2 regions of the Mesorhizobium sp. CA4 genome follow, and region 2 is predicted to be linked to the other one. Evidence: predicted binding sites of a transcription regulator. Region 2 holds the regulator's gene; the other holds the start of a gene.
What was found. Region 2 encodes PhoB, which activates phosphate uptake and scavenging genes when phosphate is short. Its sites were predicted from a motif close to TGTCATNNANCTGTCAT; they were not measured.

Region 1 (9,762 bases), on a different contig from region 2:
GCGGTCGGTTCATCGAGCAGCAGGATCGGATGCTCGGTTATGAAACCGCGCGCGATGTTGACGCGCTGCTGCTCGCCGCCCGAGAAGGTCGCGGGCGGCAGCGCCCAGAGCTTTTCGGGAAGATTGAGCTGCGCAAGCAAGCTGCGTGCTTTTTCCCGCGCGCCTTCGCGATCCTCGCCGCGCTCGACCAGCGGCTCGGCGACCACGTCGAGCGCGGAAACGCGCGGCACGGTGCGCAGGAACTGGCTGACATAGCCGATAATATGGCGGCGCACGGAAAGCACAGTGCGCGGGCTGGCGGAGGCGAGGTCGATCAATCCGCCGCCATGCTGGACGATGATTTGACCTTCATCGACGGCGTAGTTGCCGTAGAGCATCTTCAGGATCGAGCTTTTTCCCGCGCCCGACGGGCCGCCGAGCACGGCGCATTCGCCGGCGCGGATCGAGAAGGAGACACCCCTCACCACCGGCAGCGTGACGCCGTCACGCAGATGCATGGTGAAGCTTTTGGCGACGTCCGAGAGAACGAGAGGAGTGGCCATCAGAACATTCTCCAATCGTCAGTCGTTGGCGGGAAAGCACCCCCCTCTGCCTTGCCAGGCATCTCCCCCTCAAGGGGGGAGATCGCCTGTCGCATTCGGTTTCGCCACTCTCCCGCGTTGCAGAACAAGTGGGACATGAAAGCTGCTGATCTCCCCCCTTGACGGGGAGATGGCCGGCAGGCCAGAGGGGGGTGTTCAAGCGCCATCGTCACACCTGCAAAATCGAAGAAACCAGCAACTGCGTATAAGGCGCGCGCGGATCGTCGAGCACGCGGTCGGTAAGGCCGCTTTCGACGACGCGGCCGTCCTTCATCACCATCATGCGCTGCGACAGGAGCCTGGCCACGGCGAGGTCGTGGGTGACGACGACCGCCGCCAGCCCGAGATCGGTGACCAGCCCGCGCAGGAGGTCGAGCAGGCGCGCCTGCACCGAGACATCGAGACCGCCGGTCGGCTCGTCCATGAAGACGAGCCGCGGCCCAGTCACGAGGTTTCGGGCGATCTGCAGCCGCTGGCGCATGCCACCGGAAAAGGCGCGGGGCTCGTCATCGATGCGGTCCTCGTCGATCTCGACGCGCGACAGCCAGTCGACGGCGGTGGCGCGGATCCTGCCGTAGTGGCGGTCGCCGACCGCCATCAGCCGCTCGCCGACATTGGCGCCGGCCGACACAGTCATGCGCAGCCCGTCCGCCGGGTTCTGGTGGACGAAACCCCAGTCGGTGCGCATCAGGAAGCGGCGCTCGGCCTCGCTCATGCGGTAAAGCTCACGCCATTGGCCGTCGCGCATGCGGTAGCTGGCGGTGCCGGAGGAGGGCAGCAGCCTGGTCGACAGGCAGTTGAGCAGCGTCGTCTTGCCGGAACCGGACTCGCCGACCACCGCCAGGACCTCGCCTGGCCACAAGTCGAAGGTGACGTTCTCGCAGCCGACGCGCGAGCCGTAGAATTTGGACAGCGCTGAAACGCGCAGCAGCGGTTCGTCGGTCATTTGGCCGGCTCCGTTTTCTCAGAGGCGAGGTGGGTCTCGGGAGCAAGGTGGCCGTGATGGCCGCCGGCCCGCCGCTTCTCGCAGTGGTCGGTGTCGGAGCAGACGAACATGTGACCGCCATGGTCATCGAGAATGACCTCGTCGAGATAGACGTTCTCGGCGCCGCAGAGCGCGCAAGGGTGGTCGAAGGTCTGCACCTCGAAGGGATGGTCCTCGAAGTCGAGGCTGACGACGTCAGTGAAGGGCGGCACCGCGTAGATGCGCTTCTCGCGGCCGGCGCCGAACAACTGCAAGGCCGGCGAGCGGTGCATCTTCGGATTGTCGAATTTCGGCGTCGGCGAAGGATCCATCACGTAACGGCCCTCGACCTTGACCGGATAGGCGTAGGTAGTGGCGATGCGGCCGTGCTTGGCGATGTCCTCATAGAGCTTCACATGCATGAGGCCGTATTCCTCCAGTGCATGCATTTTTCGCGTCTCGGTCTCGCGTGGCTCGAGGAAGCGCAGCGGCTCGGGGATCGGCACCTGGAAGACCAGCACCTGGCCCGCGTTGAGCGGATGCTCCGGGATGCGGTGGCGGGTCTGGATGATCGTCGCATTCGCCGTCTCGGTGGTGACGGCGACCTTGGCGACCTTCTTGAAGAAGGCGCGGATCGAGACGGCGTTGGTGGTGTCGTCGGCGCCCTGGTCGATGACCTTCAGCACGTCATCGGGACCGATGATCGAGGCGGTGACCTGGACGCCGCCGGTGCCCCAGCCATAAGGCATGGGCATCTCGCGCGAGGCGAACGGCACCTGGTAGCCGGGAATGGCGATGCCCTTCAGGATGGCGCGGCGGATCATCCTTTTGGTCTGTTCGTCGAGATAGGCGAAGTTGTAGGTGGCGATCTCTGTCGGTTGCGCGGTCATTCCGCGGCCTCCCTCTTGTCTTCAGCCTTGTCCTCGTTTTCCCGCGCCTCGTATTCGGCGCGCATGCGGCGCACGAGGCCGAGCTCGGCCTGGAAGTCGACATAGTGCGGCAGCTTCAGATGCTCGACGAAACCGGTCGCCTGGACATTGTCGGAGTGCGAGATAACGAATTCCTCGTCCTGCGCCGCGGCGACGACGTCCTCGCCAAGCTCGCTGGCGCGCAGCGCCCGGTCGCATAGCGCCATCGCCATCGCCTTGCGCTCGCTCTGGCCGAAGACCAGGCCGTAGCCGCGAGTGAACTGCGGCGGCGCTTTGGCCGAGCCCTTGAACTGGTTGACCATCTGGCATTCGGTGACGCGGATGGAGCCAAGCGGCACGGCGAAGGGCAGCTCCGGCACGTCGAGTTCCAGCTCGACCTCGCCGATGCGTATCTCGCCGACGAAGGGATGGTTGCGGGCGTAGCCGCGCTGCGTCGAATAGCCGAGCGCCAGGAGAAAGCCCTCGTCGCCGCGCGACAGCGCCTGCAGGCGGATGTCGCGCGCCATCGGGAATTGCAGCGGCTCGCGCGTGATGTCGCCAGGCACGTGGTCAAGCGGCATCTCGCCATCGGCCTCGATCAGGCCTTCATGGGCGAGGATCGCGGAAACGCGCGGCATGGCTTCCGGCTCGACCGGACGCTGCGCCGGCGTCTCGACCTCAGCGCCGGCGGCAAGCTCGGGATCGAGCAGGCGGTGGGTGTAGTCGAAAGTCGGGCCGAGCACCTGGCCGCCGGGCAGGTCCTTATAGGTGGCCGAGACACGACGCTCTACCTGCATGGCGCCGGTATCGACCGGATTGGTGTAGCCGAAGCGCGGCAGCGTGGTGCGGTAGGCGCGCACCAGGAAGATCGCCTCGATCATGTCGCCGCGCGCCTGGACGACGGCGAGAGCCGCAAGCTCGCGATCATAGAGCGAGCCTTCGCTCATCACCCGGTCGACGCCCAGCGCCAGCTGCTCGACGATCTGGTCGAGGCGCAGCGCCGGAACCGAGCGGTCGCCGCGGCGGCGATCGGCAAGCAGGCGGTGCGCGTTGGCAATGGCGGCTTCGCCGCCCTTCACCGCGACATACATGTCATGCCTCCATCGTCTTGATGCGGGTGGTGCGCGGCAGGCAGGCGAGGCTGCCGGGCGCCGCCAGGATAATGTCGACGCCGCGCGGGAAACGCTGGTTGTTCTGCTTCCACTGCTCGACGAAATGGCGCGGCATGCCTGGAGGCGCGATCATCGATGTCTTTTCGATCCCTGGACCTTCGAGCAGCAGCGACGGGCCCGAGGCAAGGTCGTCGACCAAGAGGATCAGCGTGGTCGAGCGGTCGGGATATTCCTGCGTGCCTTGCGCAAAACCGTCGAGCGCCGCCATCTCCTTCGGATTGGCGATCAAGGCGAAATGCGCGTCGGCGGGCGTGTTGGCCAAGGGCGCGCCGGTGTGAAAGCCGAGCCAGGCCTTGACCGGGGCTTCGGCCTGCAGCGGCGGGTCGAGCCAGACCGGCGTGTCGTTGTCGCAGAGCGCGAGCGCCACGGCGCCGGCCGTCGCCGACAACGGCGCCGGCGGGCGAGCGAGCTGCGGCAACGGCTGGACCGTGCCGGGGCGGGCCATCGCGTCCATGATGGCGCGGAACACCGCCTGGGCGTTGAAGACCGGCTCGGCGAAGCCGCCGTCGATCGATTGCGTGGCGATATCCATCAGTCCTCTCCGCGCACCATGGTGAAGAAATCCACTTTCGTGGCCGCCGTTTCGACACGCTTTGTCTCGCGCGCCGCATCGAGCGCCGCGCGCAAAGGCGCGGCGAGCTTTGTCTCGACCGTTTCGCGGTGCACCGGGTCCTGCCAGAGCGCGTCGGCGATCGCCGCGAGCCTGGCCTTTCCCTTGTCGCGGCCGAGCGCATAGGAATGGCCGACTTGCCCGGACGGCAGCCGCACCGTGGCCCGGGTGACCGTCGCCTCGCCGACATTGAAGGGCGCGCCGCCGCCGCCGATCCGTCCGCGCACCGTCACCAATCCGGTTTCGGGGCCGCGCAAAAGCTCAGCTTCGGAGGGCAGGCCCGACTCGTTCCACAGGCGGGCAATCTCATCGGCTTCGGCGTGCGCCAGCGTCGCCATCAAGGCTTTCCGCCCGGCCTGCTCGCGTGCTTCCCGTCCTCGCATCGCACCGCTCCTTGCATAGAGAATTTGTCTATTGATATAGGCAACTATACAAATTATACTCACTTAGTATCGGGAGTCCATGACGCGTGGATGACAACGGGTGCAAAAGTTCAGGGTGATGACGTTGGGGGTGGGAAAATGACCGGGCTGGCAAGCAGCATCGAGAGACGCAACGGCGTGTCGCTATGGCGGCAGATCGCCGACAGGATCCTGCAGGCGATTGCCAATGGTGATTTCGCCCAGAATGCGGCGCTGCCGCCCGAGATCGTGCTGGCCGAGCGCTACGGCGTCAACCGCCACACGGTGCGCAGCGCCATTGCAGCGCTTGTGCAGGAAGGCGTGCTGAAGGCCGAGCAGGGACGCGGCACCTTCGTCTTGTCGCGCAAGCGGCTGTCCTATCCGATCGGCGCGCGCACCCGCTTCTCGACCGGACTGCAGGGGCAGACGAGCGAGCGGCATATCGCGCTCTTGTCGTCGTCGACGGAGCCGGCCAGCCGGCGCATCGCCGAGGCGCTGGGCATCGCCAAGGGCGCGGCCGTCATCCGCCTGGAGACGCGCGGCGAGGCGGACGGTCATGCGGTCTCGCGCGCAACGACATGGTTCGACGCCAAACGCTTCGCCGGCATCGAGGCGGCGATGGCCGAGACGGGGTCGATCACCGCCTCGCTGAAGCGCTTCGGCATCATCGACTATCTGCGGCATTCGACCGTGCTGTCGGCGCGACACGCCGACGCCGACGATCTTGCAGCCCTCGATCTGCAGCCCGGCGCCATCGTGCTGGTCACCATTGCCGTCAACGTGACGCTCGACGGTGAGCCGATCCAGTTCGCGGAGTCGCGCTTTCCGGCGGAGCGGGTGGAGCTTAGGCTCTCGGCCGGCGATTAGTTTCCGCGTCGTCACTGAAGGCGATAAACCCAGAGGTCGTCATCCACGGGCGTAGCGACGCGAAGCGGAGCGCAGACCCGAGGATCCATTCCGTAACCTCGACCGTAGAGCGCAGCGGAGCAGAATTCTGGATCGTTGCAACGCGTTGGCGTCACGGAATGGATCCTCGGGTCTGCGCTGCGTCGCTACGCTCCTTGCTCCGCCCGTGGATGACGATGTGACAGAGGTTTCGGCTAATCGCAAAGGCATGCTCTGCCAAATCCAGTGCTGTCACCCACGGAGTTTTCGTGTCGGCGAACCGGCGTCTCACCCCACCTCTATAACCGCCTTGATCAGGCCCGACTTCTCATGCGTCCATCTGGCCAGGTCGCGCGGCGTGCCGGCGAGCGTGGTGCGGTGGGTGACCAGCTTGTTCAAGGGCACGGCGCCGTTGCGGATCGAGGCGGCCACATGCTCGAAATCGGCTTTGAGGGCATTGCGGCTGCCGACCAGCGTCATCTCGCGCTTGTGGAATTCAGGATCGGAGAAAGCGATATCGTCTTTGACCACGCTGACCAGCACCAGCGTGCCGCCATGCGCGACATGGGCGAAGGCCGACTGCACCGATTGCGTGTTGCCGGTCGCGTCGAACACAAGGTCGAACCCTTCACCGGCAGTTGCCTGCCGCACCAGTTCGTCGGCCGCTGCCTTCGAGCCGTCCAGCGCGGCAAAGCCGAGTTGCTTTTCGGCGAAATCGAGCCGCTCGGCGCTCATGTCGAGCAGGCTGACGTCGAGCCCGGCGATGCGCGCGAAGATCGCCGTGCCGAGGCCGATCGGCCCGGCGCCGATGACCAGCGTGCGCTGGCCGGGCAGCCCGAGCGATCTGCGCACGGCATGCGCGCCGATCGCCAGGAATTCGACTGCCGCGGCATCGGCGAGCGACAGGCCGTTTGTCGGATAAAGGTTCTGGGCCGGCACAAGGATCTCGTCGCACATGGCGCCGTCGCGGTGGACGCCCAGCACCTCGATCTTCACGCAGCAATTCGGCTTGCCGTGCCGGCAGGCGATGCATTTACCGCATGAAAGATAAGGGTTGATGATCACCGGCTCGCCCACGGCCAGATCGACGCCTTCGCCCGTCTCGACGATCGTGCCCGAGACCTCGTGGCCCATGACGCGCGGATAGGCCAGGAACGGGTGCTTGCCTTCGAAGATATGATAGTCGGTGCCGCAGATGCCGACATGGCTGACCGCGACGCGCGCCCAGCCGGGCGGCGGCGCGCCTGGGTCGGCGCGATCTTCGAGGACAAGCTCGCCGGGCGAACGGCAGACAACGGCTTTCATGTCGCAAATCCAAGCAAAAGAGCGCCGGCCTCGCTCGAGCGGGGCCGGCGCGTTAGTTTCAGGGAGGAGTCATTTGCCGCGACGGCGCAGGCCGTCGAAGTAGACGATGACGATGATCAGCAGGCCGGTGATGACGCGCTGCCAGAACGTGTTGACGTTGAGCAGGTTGGCGCCGTTGTTGATCGTCGAAAGGATGAAGGAGCCGATCAGCGGCCCGTGCACGGAGCCGATGGCGCCGAAGAGCGAGGTGCCGCCGATCACCGACGAGGCGATAGCCTGCAGCTCGTAAGTATCGCCCTGCGTCGGGTTGCCGATGCCGATGCGCGAGGCCAGGAGCACGCCGACAATGGCCGCCAGAAGGCCGGACAGGACGTAGGCCATGAAGATGGTGCGCGGCACGTTGACGCCGGACAGGCGCGCGGCCTCGGCGTTGGAGCCGACCGAGAACAGGTAACGGCCCCAGCGCGTGTGATGCAGGAAGATGTAGGAGGGGATGGCGACCAGGATCACCATCCAGAACAGATAGGGGATGCCCGCGAGCGAGCCGCGCGAGAAAGCCTGGAACGAGTCGCTGTTGATCGAGATCGAGTTGCCGTTCGTCATCAGAAGGCCGATGCCGCGCAGCGAGGTCATTGTAGCCAGGGTTATGATGAAAGGCGGCAGTCCCATCTTGACGATGCCGAAGCCGTGGAAGAGGCCGATGGCGATACCGACCAGCAGGGTGGCCAGCACCGCCGCCCAGATCGGCCAGCCGGCGTTGATCAAAAGCGCGACAATGACGGTGGTGAAGCCGACCACCGCGCCGACCGACAGATCGATGCCGCCGGTGATGATGACGAAGGTCTGGCCGACGGCGAGGATGGCGATCAGCGAGCCCTGACGCAGAAGGTTGGTGATGTTGAGCGTCGTGGCGAAGGACGGCGTGGCGACTGCCAGCACGATCCACATCAGGAGCAAAAGGCCAAGCAGCGTCAGGCCGAAGAGGGCGTTGAAATTGCGCTTGGGTTTTTCGGCGGCGATCGCCTCGGTGCTCATTTTTGTCCTCCCGACTTTTCTTGTTTCTCGGCCAGTGCCTGACCTAAAATGTCCTCGTGGCTGGCGGTGCGGAAACCATGGGTCGCGACCAGCTTGCCGCGCCGGAACACGTGCAGCGTGTCGGCAAGCTCATAGACTTCCGGCAGATAGGACGAGATCAGGATGATGCCGGCGCCCTTGGACAGGAGCGTCGAGAACAGGCGGTAGATCTCGGCCTTGGTGCCGACATCGACGCCCACCGTCGGCTCGTCGAAGATGAACAGCTTGGCGCCATGCGCCAGCCATTTGCCGATGACGATCTTCTGCTGGTTGCCGCCTGAGAGGCTTGAAGCCAGCGCATGGCGCGTCGGTGTCTTGATCCTGAGATCGGCGATCTGGCGGTCGGCCTCGGCCTTTTCTTTGGCGCCGGAGATCAGAAAATTGCTGGAGATGCGTTTGTAGATCGGCAGGTTGAGGTTCATGCCAACCGGCAAATTGAGGCACAGGCCCTGGTCGCGGCGGCTTTCCGGGGCCAGCGCCATGCCGAGCCGGATCGCGTCATGCTCGGAATTGACCTGGACTTCCTTGCCTTGCCACAGGATCTGGCCGGCCGATTTCCTGTGGCGGCCATAGAGCGTGGTGACGAACTCGCTGCGCCCGGCGCCGATCAGTCCGTAGAGGCCGACGATCTCACCGGCGCGGACGGTCACCGAGACATTCTCGAAGCCTTTGCCGGAGAGGTTCTTCGTCTCGACGATGGTCGCGCCGGGGGTGAAATGCTCCTTGTGGTAGATCTGTTCGATCGAGCGGTTGATCATCAGCTTGACCAGCTCGGGCTCGTCCGTCTCGGCGATGTTGCGGGTGCCGACCAGAGTGCCGTCGCGCAGCACGGAAACGCGGTCGGCGAGCTCGAACACTTCCTCCATGCGGTGGCTGATATAAATGATGGTGACGCCTTCGCCTTTGAGGCGGCGAATCAGCTTGAAGAGCTGGTCGGCCTCTTTGCGGGTGAGGTAAGCGGTCGGTTCGTCGAAGATCAGAAACTTCGTACCGCGCACGGTGGCCCGCGCCGCGGCGATCAGCTGCTGCTGGCCGATGGTGAGATCGCCGAGCATGACATGCGCCGGCAGGTCGAAGCCCAGCCCGTCAATGATCTTTTGCGCGTCCTTCACCATGGCGCGCTGCTGCAGCAGGCCGAAGCGTGACTCCTCCTCGCCGAGGAACATGTTGGCGGCGACGGTGAGATGGCGGCACAGCACCACCTCCTGGTGGACGGCGTTGATGCCCAGCGCCATCGCCTCATGCGGCGTGGCCAAGGCGGTCGGCTTGCCTTCCCAGATCACCTCGCCGGAAGTGCGCGGCATGACGCCGGTCAGGAGCTTGATGAGGGTCGATTTGCCGGCGCCGTTCTCGCCGACGATGGCGTGGATCTCGCCCGCCTTGAAGGCAAGGTGCACGGGCTTCAGCGCATGTGTGCCGGGATAGCGCTTTTCCAGGCCGTTGAGCTCGAGGATTGTCCTGCCCGGGGCCAGCGTGGGGGCGGGGTGCAGGTCCTGCGCCGTCGACGTCATGACAATCCTCCCAGATTGGTCTCAACCGTTGGGTCCGCAGCGATGCGTCTGGCGCGCATCTTGAAGTCGGAGCCTAAATCAGGCCGGCGAATTCCAAATCGCCCCGATGGATGTTTCCGGGGCGCAAGGCCCCGGAAACGACTGTCGCAACGCTGCTCACTTGAGCTTCGGGTTGAGCAGAGCGTCGATCTTCGGATCCTTCATGTTATCCTTGGTGACGAGGTTCGCGCCGGTGTCGACGTTGGCCTCGACCTTCTCGCCCTTCGAGGCGGCCAGAGCGGTCTTGATACCGTCATAACCCATCCGGTACGGATCCTGGACGACCAGACCCGAGATGACGCCGTCATTGAG
Region 2 (9,762 bases):
CAATTCTATGCGGAAGATGATCATTGCCATGGTTGCCGTGGTCGCCGTCAGCGGCTGTACCACGACCGAGCAGGACGTCGTCGGCGGCGGCCTGATCGGCGCTGGTGTGGGCGGCCTGGTCGGCGGCGGCAAGGGTGCGCTGATCGGCGCGGCCGTCGGTGCCGGGTCGGGCCTTCTGGTCCGCAACCTGCGCAACGGCTGGTGCGTGTATCGCCACCGTGACGGCACGACCTACCGGGCTCGCTGCAACTAGTTCAGTACGGAAAGGACCGGAGGCCGGCTGCCGGCCTCCTGTTTTTTCAATTCGAAAACGTCCAGCTAATGATTCGCCCGCTCCGGAATTTTGGCGCTCACACTGCCAGCGGGATCCTGATTTCCACCTTCAGTCCATCGTCGCGGTAGTTACGCGCGATCGTGCCGCGCAATTCGCGTGTGACATTGAGGTCTATCAGCTTGGTGCCGAAGCCGGTCTTGGCCGGTGCTTCCAAGTCCTTCTGGCCCGTTTCGCGCCAATTCAAAAGCAGCGTCCGCTCGCGACCGCGCCCTTCAATGCTCCAGTCGACCTTGAGGGCGCCCACCGAACTGCCGGCTTCGCCATATTTCAGCGCGTTCGTGGCGAGTTCGTGGAAGGTCAGCCCGAGCGCTTGCGTCGTCGTCTCGTCGAGCAGCACCTCAGGCCCCGACAACACCCCTTCGGGAAGATCCTTGCCGAACACCTGCCCAAGTTCAATGCGCAGCAGGTCGCCAAGATCGGCCTTCTGCCAGCGCGAGCGCGTCAGCATGTCCTGTGATGCGGCCATGGCCTGCAGGCGCGCCGAGAACGAAGCCGAAAACTCCTTGACGTCGGTGGCTTGCGAGGCCGTCTGCCGCGCGATCGCCAGCACGCGGGTGATCGAATTCTTGATGCGGTGTTTCATCTCCTGCAGGATCAGGTCCTTTTCCAGCAGGCTCTTTTCGGTCGCCTCGTGCAGCGCCGACTTTGCCTCATAGGCGCGCTCCTGATAGCGCGCCACCAGCGCGATGGCCCCTGCAAGCAAGAGGCCGAACAGCCCGAGCATCACCGGAATGGCGCGCGAGGACGGCGGCTCGAAGGCGCTTGTCGGCCTGAACAGCACGGTCCAGGGCCGGCCCGCGACAACGATATCGCGACGCGCCAGAAGCGTCGCCCCGATGCGTTCTGCCGGCGGCGCCTCCGAACGGAACAAAAGATTGCCGTCCTCGGGCTTGCCGTCATAGACCTCGACATTGACCGGCAGCAGCGGCGAACGGCTGAGCGCGACCTGGAACAGGTCCTGCGCGCGGAAGGCAGCGTAGAGAAAGCCGGCCGTGGAGGAGCGGCTTGCATTGATCACCTCGGGCGCGGTTTCGACGTTCAGTCGCACAAAAACCAGGAACCCGGTGAAGGTCTGCGTCACGCCGGCACCCTGGCCGAGTTGGACAACGCCGCTCGCATGCTGCTGGTCGTCGGCCATCGCCTTTTCGATCGCCGCGCGCCGTACCGGCTCGCTGAACATGTCGAAGCCGATGATCGACTGGTTGGACGTATCGAGCGGCTCGAACAGCACGATTGGCGCGCGCCATGGCTCGGTTGTCGCGGGGTAGATCGGGTGCTCCGACCCCAGGTCGTGCAGGATATCGCGTTCGACCGCCGCCTCGTCGCCGGTCTTTGCCAGTCTCAGGAAGCCGATACCGCGAAGCCCCGCGAAATTGTCGGCTATGTCGAGGGCGGTGAAGAAGGCTTTGAACTCGCCGCGCGTGATGTCGCCGTTGCGGGCATCGAACAGCGCCTGCGTCGATCGCAGCAGCGACAGATGCAGGTCGATGCGGCTTTCGATGCGGTTCAACGCGTCATCGGCGGTGCCCTCGAACTTGATCCGAGCCGCCTCCTGCGTCGCGAAATAAGCGAACCCTGCCATCGTCAGGCTGATCAGCGCGACGGCGACAAAGGCAACGATCGGAAAGAGCTTCTTCAATTCAAAGATGCGGCCCGTGGATGGTCAACGATCTTTATGGGCAAGTCTCCCCGCCAATACAATGGCGCGGTCAAATCATCACCGCGGTTGGTACATCACGTACCGTTAATTAGCCGGCTATCTGTCAGTTTTTATGCCGCGATCTTCAGCGCGCCTGGACCCGGAATGGCGCCCGGCGGGCATTTGCCCAAAATGATCATGCCGAGCACCTCGTCCTGGGTGACATCGGTGGTGCGCGCGGTGCCGACCACTTGGCCGTTCTTCATCACGCAAACCCGGTCGGCGAGATCGAAAACGTCGTGGATGTCGTGGCTGATCAGGAAGATGCCGATGCCTTCAGCCTTGAGCTGCTTGACCAGTTCGCCGACCTGCGCCGTCTCCTGCGGGCCGAGCGCCGCCGTCGGCTCGTCCATGATCAGGATGCGGGCGTTAAACAGGATTGCGCGCGCGATCGCTACCGATTGCCGCTGTCCGCCCGACAGCTTGATGACCGGCTCCTTGAAGCGCTGGAAACGCGGATTGAGCCGGCCCATCACCTTGCGCGCCTCGGCTTCCATGGCGACGTCGTCCAGCGTGCCCCAGCCCGTCATCAGCTCGCGGCCGAGGAAGAGATTGGCCGCGGCATCGACATTGTCGGCCAGCGCCAGCGTCTGGTAGATCGTCTCGACGTCGTATTTTTTGGCGTCGCGCGGATTGGAGATCGAAGCCTCCTCGCCATTGATGAATATCTGCCCGCTGTCGCGCTTATAGGCGCCGGACAGGATCTTGATCAGCGTCGATTTGCCGGCGCCATTGTGGCCGAGCAGCGCCATCACTTCGCCGGGGAAGAGATCGACCGACGCATCGTCGACGGCGCGGATGCCGCCGAACGCGATCGAGATGTTGCGCATGTCAACCAGCGGAACGCCGGCGGGAGCGGTCTTGTCGGCCATGATCCTTTTCCTCCCGTTGCTCACACGCGCTTGCGATAGAGGGTGTCGAGCCAAACCGCCACGACCAGCACGGCGCCCACCACGATGCTCTGCAACGGCGAGTCGACGCCGAGCAGCACCATGCCGGACTGCAGCGACTGCATCAGAAGCGCGCCGAGCATGGCACCGAGCACGGTGCCCGAACCGCCGGCAAGCGAAGTGCCGCCGATGACGGCCGCGGCAATGACCAAAAGTTCGTCCAGCGTTCCGAGCGCATTGGTGGACGAATTCTGCCTGGCGGATGAGATCGCAGCCGCGATCGTCGCCAGCACGCCCATGATCATGAACACCTTCATGGTGATCCAGCGCGTGTTGATGCCGGCGAGGTTGGCCGCTTCCGGATTGCCGCCGATGGCAAAGACATAGCGGCCGAAACGCGTGCGCTTGGTGACGAAGGTCATGATCAGGCCGACGGCAACCGCCATCAGCACCGGAATGGCGATGCCATGCGCGATGAACAGCCCGCCTTCGGGGATGGTGATGTTGTTGGCGGCGGCGTAGCGGTTCACGATGCCGACGGGCCATGGATAGGAGTTGGCGAGCCACACGGCGCCGAGGATGATCGCGCAGGTGACCGTGGCAAGCAGCGTCTCGGCCCAGACCGGGCGCAGCGGGAAGCGGAAGCGCTTGCGCTGCACGCGGCCGTTGAAATGCATGAAAATGACCGCCAGACAGGCGACGATGCCGACGGCCCAGCTCCATTTGGCGCCGATCGAGCCTGCCGGGCCGCCGCCCATCAGCTGGAAGGTGGCGTCGAGCGGCGCAACGGTCTGGCCGCTGGTGACCCACCAGGCGGCGCCCCGCCATACCAGCAACCCCCCCAGCGTGACGATGAAGGCCGGCACTTCGAGATAGGCGATGACGAAGCCCTGGAAGGCGCCGATGATGAGGCCGAGCGCCAGGCCGATCAGTAATGCCAGGACCCAGATCCACGGGTTGCCGAGCTCAAGCCCGACAAAGCGAACCAGGAAATGCACCTGGGCAAAGCCCATGACCATGCCGATCACCCCTTCGGCTGATCCAACGGACAGGTCGATGTTGCGCATGACGATGACCAGCACCATGCCGGAGGCCATGATCGCCACGGCCGACGTCTGCACTGACAGGTTCCAGAGATTGCGCGGCGTGAGGAAGGTGCGGCTGTCGAAGTCGAGCGGGTTGACGCCGAGCCGCAGGCTGGAGATCACATGCAGCCCAACCCAGATCAGGAGCAGCGCGCCGATCATGCCCAGCATGCGGGTGTCGAGCTCGGTCGCCTTCAGGAACCGGGCCACAGTGCCGAATTCCGACGCGCGCGCGGTGTCCGCCGGTTGGGTAGACGTCGTGTCGGTCATGATTTCCTCCCGCCGGCTTGCTGTCTGGGGCGGATGCCGGAACTCAGCCTAGAAGCTAGCCGCCTGAGGCGGAACCGCAATCTTTTGAGAAAACCCCGCGGCTTTCAGGCCGCGGCGCAATTCGTGAGATCGAATGTCGGCAAGGCTTAGTTGCAGACCGTGACGCTGCCGGCGGCAACGCCCGCGCAGACCTCGTCCTTCTTGATCCAGCCGGCGTCGATGACGACGTTGAGATTGTCCTTGGTAATCGCGACCGGCGTCAGGAAGAGCGACTTGACGGTGTTGCCGCCAGGCGTCGTGAAGTCCTTGGCGCCGGCGATGTCGCCCATCTTCTTGCCATCGGCGAGCTGCGAAGCGATCTCGGCGGCGTTCTTGCCGAGCTCGCGCGCGTCTTTCCACACGGACACCGTCTGCGTGCCGAGCGCGATGCGGTTGAGCGCCGCATGGTCGCCGTCCTGGCCGGAGACCGGCACGGTGCCGGCCAGCCCTTGCGCCGTCAGCGCCGCGACGACGCCGCCGGCAGTGCCGTCATTGGCCGCCACGACCGCGTCGACCTTGTTGTCGTTGGCTGTCAGGAATTGTTCCATGTTCTTCTGCGCGTTGGCGGGCAGCCAGCCGTCGGTATAGGCCTCGCCGACATTCTTGATCTTGCCGCTGTCGATCGCGTCCTTCAGCACTTCCATGGAGCCCGCGAAAAGGAAGTCGGCATTCGGATCGGAGCCCGAGCCCTTGATGAAGACGTAGTTGCCTTCCGGCTTCACCTTGAACACCTCGCGGGCCTGCATGCGCCCGACTTCCTTGTTGTCGAAGGTCAGGTAGAACACGTCCTTGTTCTCGATCAGGCGGTCGTAGCCGACGACCGGGATGCCTTCGTCGAGCGCCTTCTGCACCGCCGGACCGATCGCCGAGGCATCCTGCGCCAGGATGATCAGCGCGTTGGCGCCCTGCGAGATCAGGCTTTCGACGTCGGTCAGCTGCTTGCCCGGATTGGACTGCGCGTCGGCCGAAATATACTTGTCGCCGGCGGCCTCGATGGCGGCCTTCATCGCGGCTTCGTCGGTCTTCCAGCGCTCTTCCTGGAAATTCGACCACGACACGCCGATCACCTTGTCCTTCGCCTCGGCGACCGACGCCAGCGTCAGCGACATGGCAACGCCCGCCAGAATGGCGGCTGCGAATTTCTTCATGATATCCTCCCTGCGCCGTGCGGCGCGACCCTGACTGGCCCGAAGGCCGGCACAGAGGCTTTTTTTCGAGCCTCAAAAAAATATTGGTCCAGCAAAACGACCCTGTCAACTGCGATTTTGATGGGTTTTGATGGGTCCAGGCATTTTTTCGACGTCCGCAATAATAATGACATGGACCTTGGCTTCTGCCACAATCCCTAGCGTGTCAGCGACAGGCCATGGCATCATCACAAGGCCGCGATGACCGGGAGGACGTGCAGGACAATGTCGGTCGGAATCCGTCACGACGATTTGCGCCGGCGCAACCGCGCCATGGTGATTTCGGCGGTGCGCCGCGCCGGCCAGCCATCGCGGACGGAGATTGCCGCCACCACCGGGCTCAGCCACTCGACCATTTCGGCGATCTCCGCCGATCTGATCCAGGAGGGCATCCTCGCCGAAAGCAAGGCCAGCGAGCCGACGGCGTTGAAACGCGGCCGGCCGCAGGTCGGCCTGGCGCTGAACCCCGAAGCCGCCGCGGTGCTGACCGTGGTTTTGTCGCTGAACTTCCTGTCGGTTGCCGTCATCGACTATGCCGGCCAGGTGGTTTCCGAGGAGCAGCATCGCCTGGACACGCTCGTCATGCCGCGCGATGAGCTGATCGGCGAATGCATGGCGATTGTCCGGCGCCGGCTGCAGGATCCCGACCTCGACGTGGGCAGCGTCGCCCGCATCGCCATGGGCATTCAGGGCATCACCGATACCCATTCACGCGCCATGCTGTGGTCGCCGATCACGCCGCTGACCGATATCCCCTTTGCCGATCTCCTCGAGAAGGAATTCGGCATCCCGGCCACCACGGAGAACGACTGCAACATGATGGCGGTGGCGCTGCAGTGGCGCGATCCCGAGCGCTATCGCGACGACTTCATCGCCATCCTCTTGTCGCACGGCATCGGCATGGGCCTGGTGTTGAAGGGCGCGCTGTTCACCGGCACGCATTCCTCGGGCGGTGAGTTCGGCCATATGATCCATCGTCCGGGCGGAGCGCTTTGCCGCTGCGGCCGCCGCGGCTGCGTCGAGGCCTATGCCGGCAATTATGCCATCTGGCGCAGCGCCATGGGCATAAGCGAGGATGCCACGCCGACCGATGTCGGCGACGCCGACATGCGCGCGCTTGCCGCAAAGGCGCGTCAGCAGGATGGCCCCGAGCGCGAGGCCTATCGCCGGGCCGGCGAGGCGCTCGGCTTCAGCCTCGGCAGCCTGTTCGCCCTCATCGATCCGGCGCCCGTCGCCATGGTCGGCGTCAGCGCGGCCGCCTTCGACCTGATCGAACCGGCGCTGCGCGAGGCGATCGCCCAGACGGCCGGCGGCCAGCACTCCGAATCGATCTCCTTCGACACTGAGCCGAACGAACTGCCGCTGATCCGCGAAGGCTGCGCCATGCGCGCGCTGACCTTCGTCGACCAGGAGATTTTCGCGCCGGGAGGCCAGGCAAGAGCGGGCAAGCACGTCGAATAGCGGCGAGCCAGATGCCGGGATACGCTGAGATTCAGGTCAGGCCGAGTCGAGAATGGTGGGTTCCGAGAACCGGAACGGAGCGTACCTTAGGCACGTGAGTACCGGAGGCGCAGGAAGTCGCCGTTCGCCGGCCGGCCTCACCTGAATCTCGGCGTATCCCCCTAATCTTCCCTGATCGCGTAACCCGCCCCGCGGATGGTGCGGATGACGTCCGGCATGCGGCCGTTGTTGACGGCCTTGCGCAGGCGTCCGACATGGACGTCCACGGTGCGCTCGTCGATATAGATCGTCTCGCCCCAGACATTGTCGAGCAGCTGGCTGCGCGAGAACACGCGACCGGGGTGGCGCATCATGAATTCGAGCAGGCGGAACTCGGTCGGGCCGAGCCTGATCTCGCTCTTCTTGCGGTAGACGCGGTGCGACTCGCGGTCGAGCACGATGTCGCCGACCTTGAGCACGCTGGACAGCACCTCCGGCTTGGCGCGGCGCAGCAGCGCCTTGACGCGCGCCATGAACTCCGGCGTCGAGAACGGCTTGACCAGATAATCGTCGGCGCCGGTCGAGAGGCCGCGCACGCGGTCGCTTTCTTCTCCGCGCGCCGTCAGCATGATGATCGGCAGCCGCTCGGTCTCGGGCCGCATCCTCAGACGCCGGCAGAGCTCGATGCCGGAAACCGCCGGCACCATCCAGTCGAGCACGAGCAGGTCGGGAACGTTTTCCTGAAGGCGGATTTCGGCCTCGTCGCCGCGGGTCACCACTTCGACCTGGTAACCCTCGGATTCGAGATTGTAGCGGAGCAGCACCCCCAGCGGCTCCTCGTCCTCCACCACCATGATGCGTGGCGCGATCATCTGGCAGTTACCCCTGTCAGGCCGCCGGCGCCGACATTGCCGTCTCGTCCTGCTTGGGGCGGTTGGCGGGCAATTGCGTGCCGGTCAGCACATAGTAGGCGTTCTCGGCGATGTTGGTCACATGATCGCCGATGCGCTCGAGATTCTTGGCGCAGAACAGAAGATGCGTGCAAGCGGTGATGTTGCGCGGATCTTCCATCATGTAGGTCAGGAGCTCGCGGAAGACGGATGTGTATTTGACGTCGATGCGCTCGTCGTCGTTGCGAAGCTTGGCCAGCGCCGTGGCGTCGCCCACCGTATATTCCTGGATCACGGCCTGGACCTGGATCAGCACCATCTGCGCCATGGAATCGATCGAATGCGTGAGGTCGCGCGGCGCGGCGCTGACGCCGACCGAGCCGACGCGCTTGGCGATGTTCTTGGCGAGATCGCCGATGCGTTCGAGGTCACCCGCCATGCGGATCGAGCCGACCACGTTGCGAAGATCATCGGCCATCGGCTGGCGCTTGGCGATCAGCGTAATGGCGCGGTCGTCGAGTTCGCGCTGACGCGCGTCCATGATGGCGTCGTCGGAGACGACGCGCTGCGCCAGCGCATTGTCGGTCTCGAGCAGCGCCCTGGTCGATGCGCCGACCATGGAGGCGGCGAGATCGCCCATGTCATTGATGAGCCGGCTGATCTGCCTCAGATCTTCGTCGAAGGAAGCGACGGTATGTTCGGCCATGATGATGTCCTCGTATGAGCTCAGCCGAAGCGGCCGGTGATGTAGTCCTGGGTGCGCTTCTCGCGGGGCGAGGTGAAGATCTTCTCGGTCCGGTCGAACTCCACCAGCTCACCCAGATACATGAACGCCGTCTGCCGCGACACGCGCGCCGCCTGCTGCATGTTGTGGGTGACGATGACGATCGTGTAGTCGACCTGCAATTCGTCGATCAGTTCCTCGATCTTGGCGGTCGACAGCGGATCCAGCGCCGAGGCCGGCTCGTCGAGCAGGATGACCTCGGGCTTCACTGCCACGGTGCGGGCGATGCACAGGCGCTGCTGCTGGCCGCCCGAGAGGCTGAGGCCGCTGGCGTTGAGCTTGTCCTTGACCTCGTTCCACAGTGCCGCGCGCTTCAGCGCCTGCTCGACGCGGCTGTCCATCTCGGCCTTGCTGATCTTCTCATAGAGCCTGACGCCGAAGGCGATGTTTTCGTAGATCGACATCGGGAACGGCGTCGGCTTCTGGAACACCATGCCGATCTTGGTCCTGAGTAGGTTGAGGTCCTGCGAGCGGTCGAGGATGTTCTTGCCGTCGAGCAGCACCTGGCCCTCGGCGCTCTGCTTCGGATAGAGCTCGTAGATGCGGTTGAGCACCCGCAGCAGCGTCGACTTCCCGCAGCCCGACGGGCCGATGAAGGCCGTCACGCTGCGCTCGGGCAGGGACAGGTTGATGTCCTTCAGCGCTTTCGACTGGCCATAGTAGAAATTGAGGTTCTTGACCTCGATCTTGGCCTTCTCGACGGTCGTCTCGGCTGCGTTCAGGTCGGTGGACAACATCGGTTTCATCTGTCCTCTCTGCGTCCGGTTAGGCTGCGGGCGATGATGCTCAACCCGAGAACCGTCAGGGTGATTATGAGTGCGCCCGTCCAGGCCAGCTGCTGCCATTCCTCGTAAGGGCTGAGAGCGAACTGGAAGATGGTCACCGGCAGGCTGGCCATCGGGGCATTGAGATTGCTCGACCAGAACTGGTTGTTGAGCGCGGTGAAGAGAAGCGGCGCCGTCTCGCCGGAGATGCGGGCGATCGCCAAAAGGATGCCGGTGACGATGCCGGACAGCGCCGCGCGGTAGGCGACCGAGCGGATCACCACCCAGCGCGGCGCGCCGATGGCGGTACCGGCTTCGCGCAGCGCGTTGGGCACGAGATTCAGCATGTCTTCGGTGGTGCGCACCACCACGGGGATCAC

Region 1: a site for PhoB is predicted at 4,698-4,714, ahead of phnF (phosphonate metabolism transcriptional regulator PhnF). Genes of this name have one in related genera too.

What each region holds. Positions count from the first base shown of each region.
Region 1 covers NZ_JAIUHK010000016.1:6,182-15,943, forward strand. Annotated here, with positions in the region: gene phnL (phosphonate C-P lyase system protein PhnL) at 1-542, opposite strand, end outside; gene phnK (phosphonate C-P lyase system protein PhnK) at 751-1,527, opposite strand; gene LB528_RS14870 (alpha-D-ribose 1-methylphosphonate 5-phosphate C-P-lyase PhnJ) at 1,524-2,435, opposite strand; gene LB528_RS14875 (carbon-phosphorus lyase complex subunit PhnI) at 2,432-3,544, opposite strand; gene phnH (phosphonate C-P lyase system protein PhnH) at 3,546-4,157, opposite strand; gene phnG (phosphonate C-P lyase system protein PhnG) at 4,157-4,618, opposite strand; gene phnF (phosphonate metabolism transcriptional regulator PhnF) at 4,757-5,503, shown strand; gene LB528_RS14895 (zinc-binding alcohol dehydrogenase family protein) at 5,810-6,826, opposite strand; gene LB528_RS14900 (ABC transporter permease) at 6,896-7,861, opposite strand; gene LB528_RS14905 (sugar ABC transporter ATP-binding protein) at 7,858-9,411, opposite strand; gene LB528_RS14910 (ABC transporter substrate-binding protein) at 9,568-9,762, opposite strand, start outside.
Region 2 covers NZ_JAIUHK010000004.1:94,940-104,701, reverse strand. Annotated here, with positions in the region: gene LB528_RS04835 (YMGG-like glycine zipper-containing protein) at 8-253, shown strand; gene LB528_RS04830 (CHASE domain-containing protein) at 351-1,973, opposite strand; gene LB528_RS04825 (ATP-binding cassette domain-containing protein) at 2,105-2,905, opposite strand; gene LB528_RS04820 (sugar ABC transporter permease) at 2,926-4,278, opposite strand; gene xylF (D-xylose ABC transporter substrate-binding protein) at 4,425-5,465, opposite strand; gene LB528_RS04810 (ROK family protein) at 5,730-6,965, shown strand; gene phoB (phosphate regulon transcriptional regulator PhoB) at 7,127-7,816, opposite strand; gene phoU (phosphate signaling complex protein PhoU) at 7,833-8,540, opposite strand; gene pstB (phosphate ABC transporter ATP-binding protein PstB) at 8,561-9,364, opposite strand; gene pstA (phosphate ABC transporter permease PstA) at 9,361-9,762, opposite strand, start outside.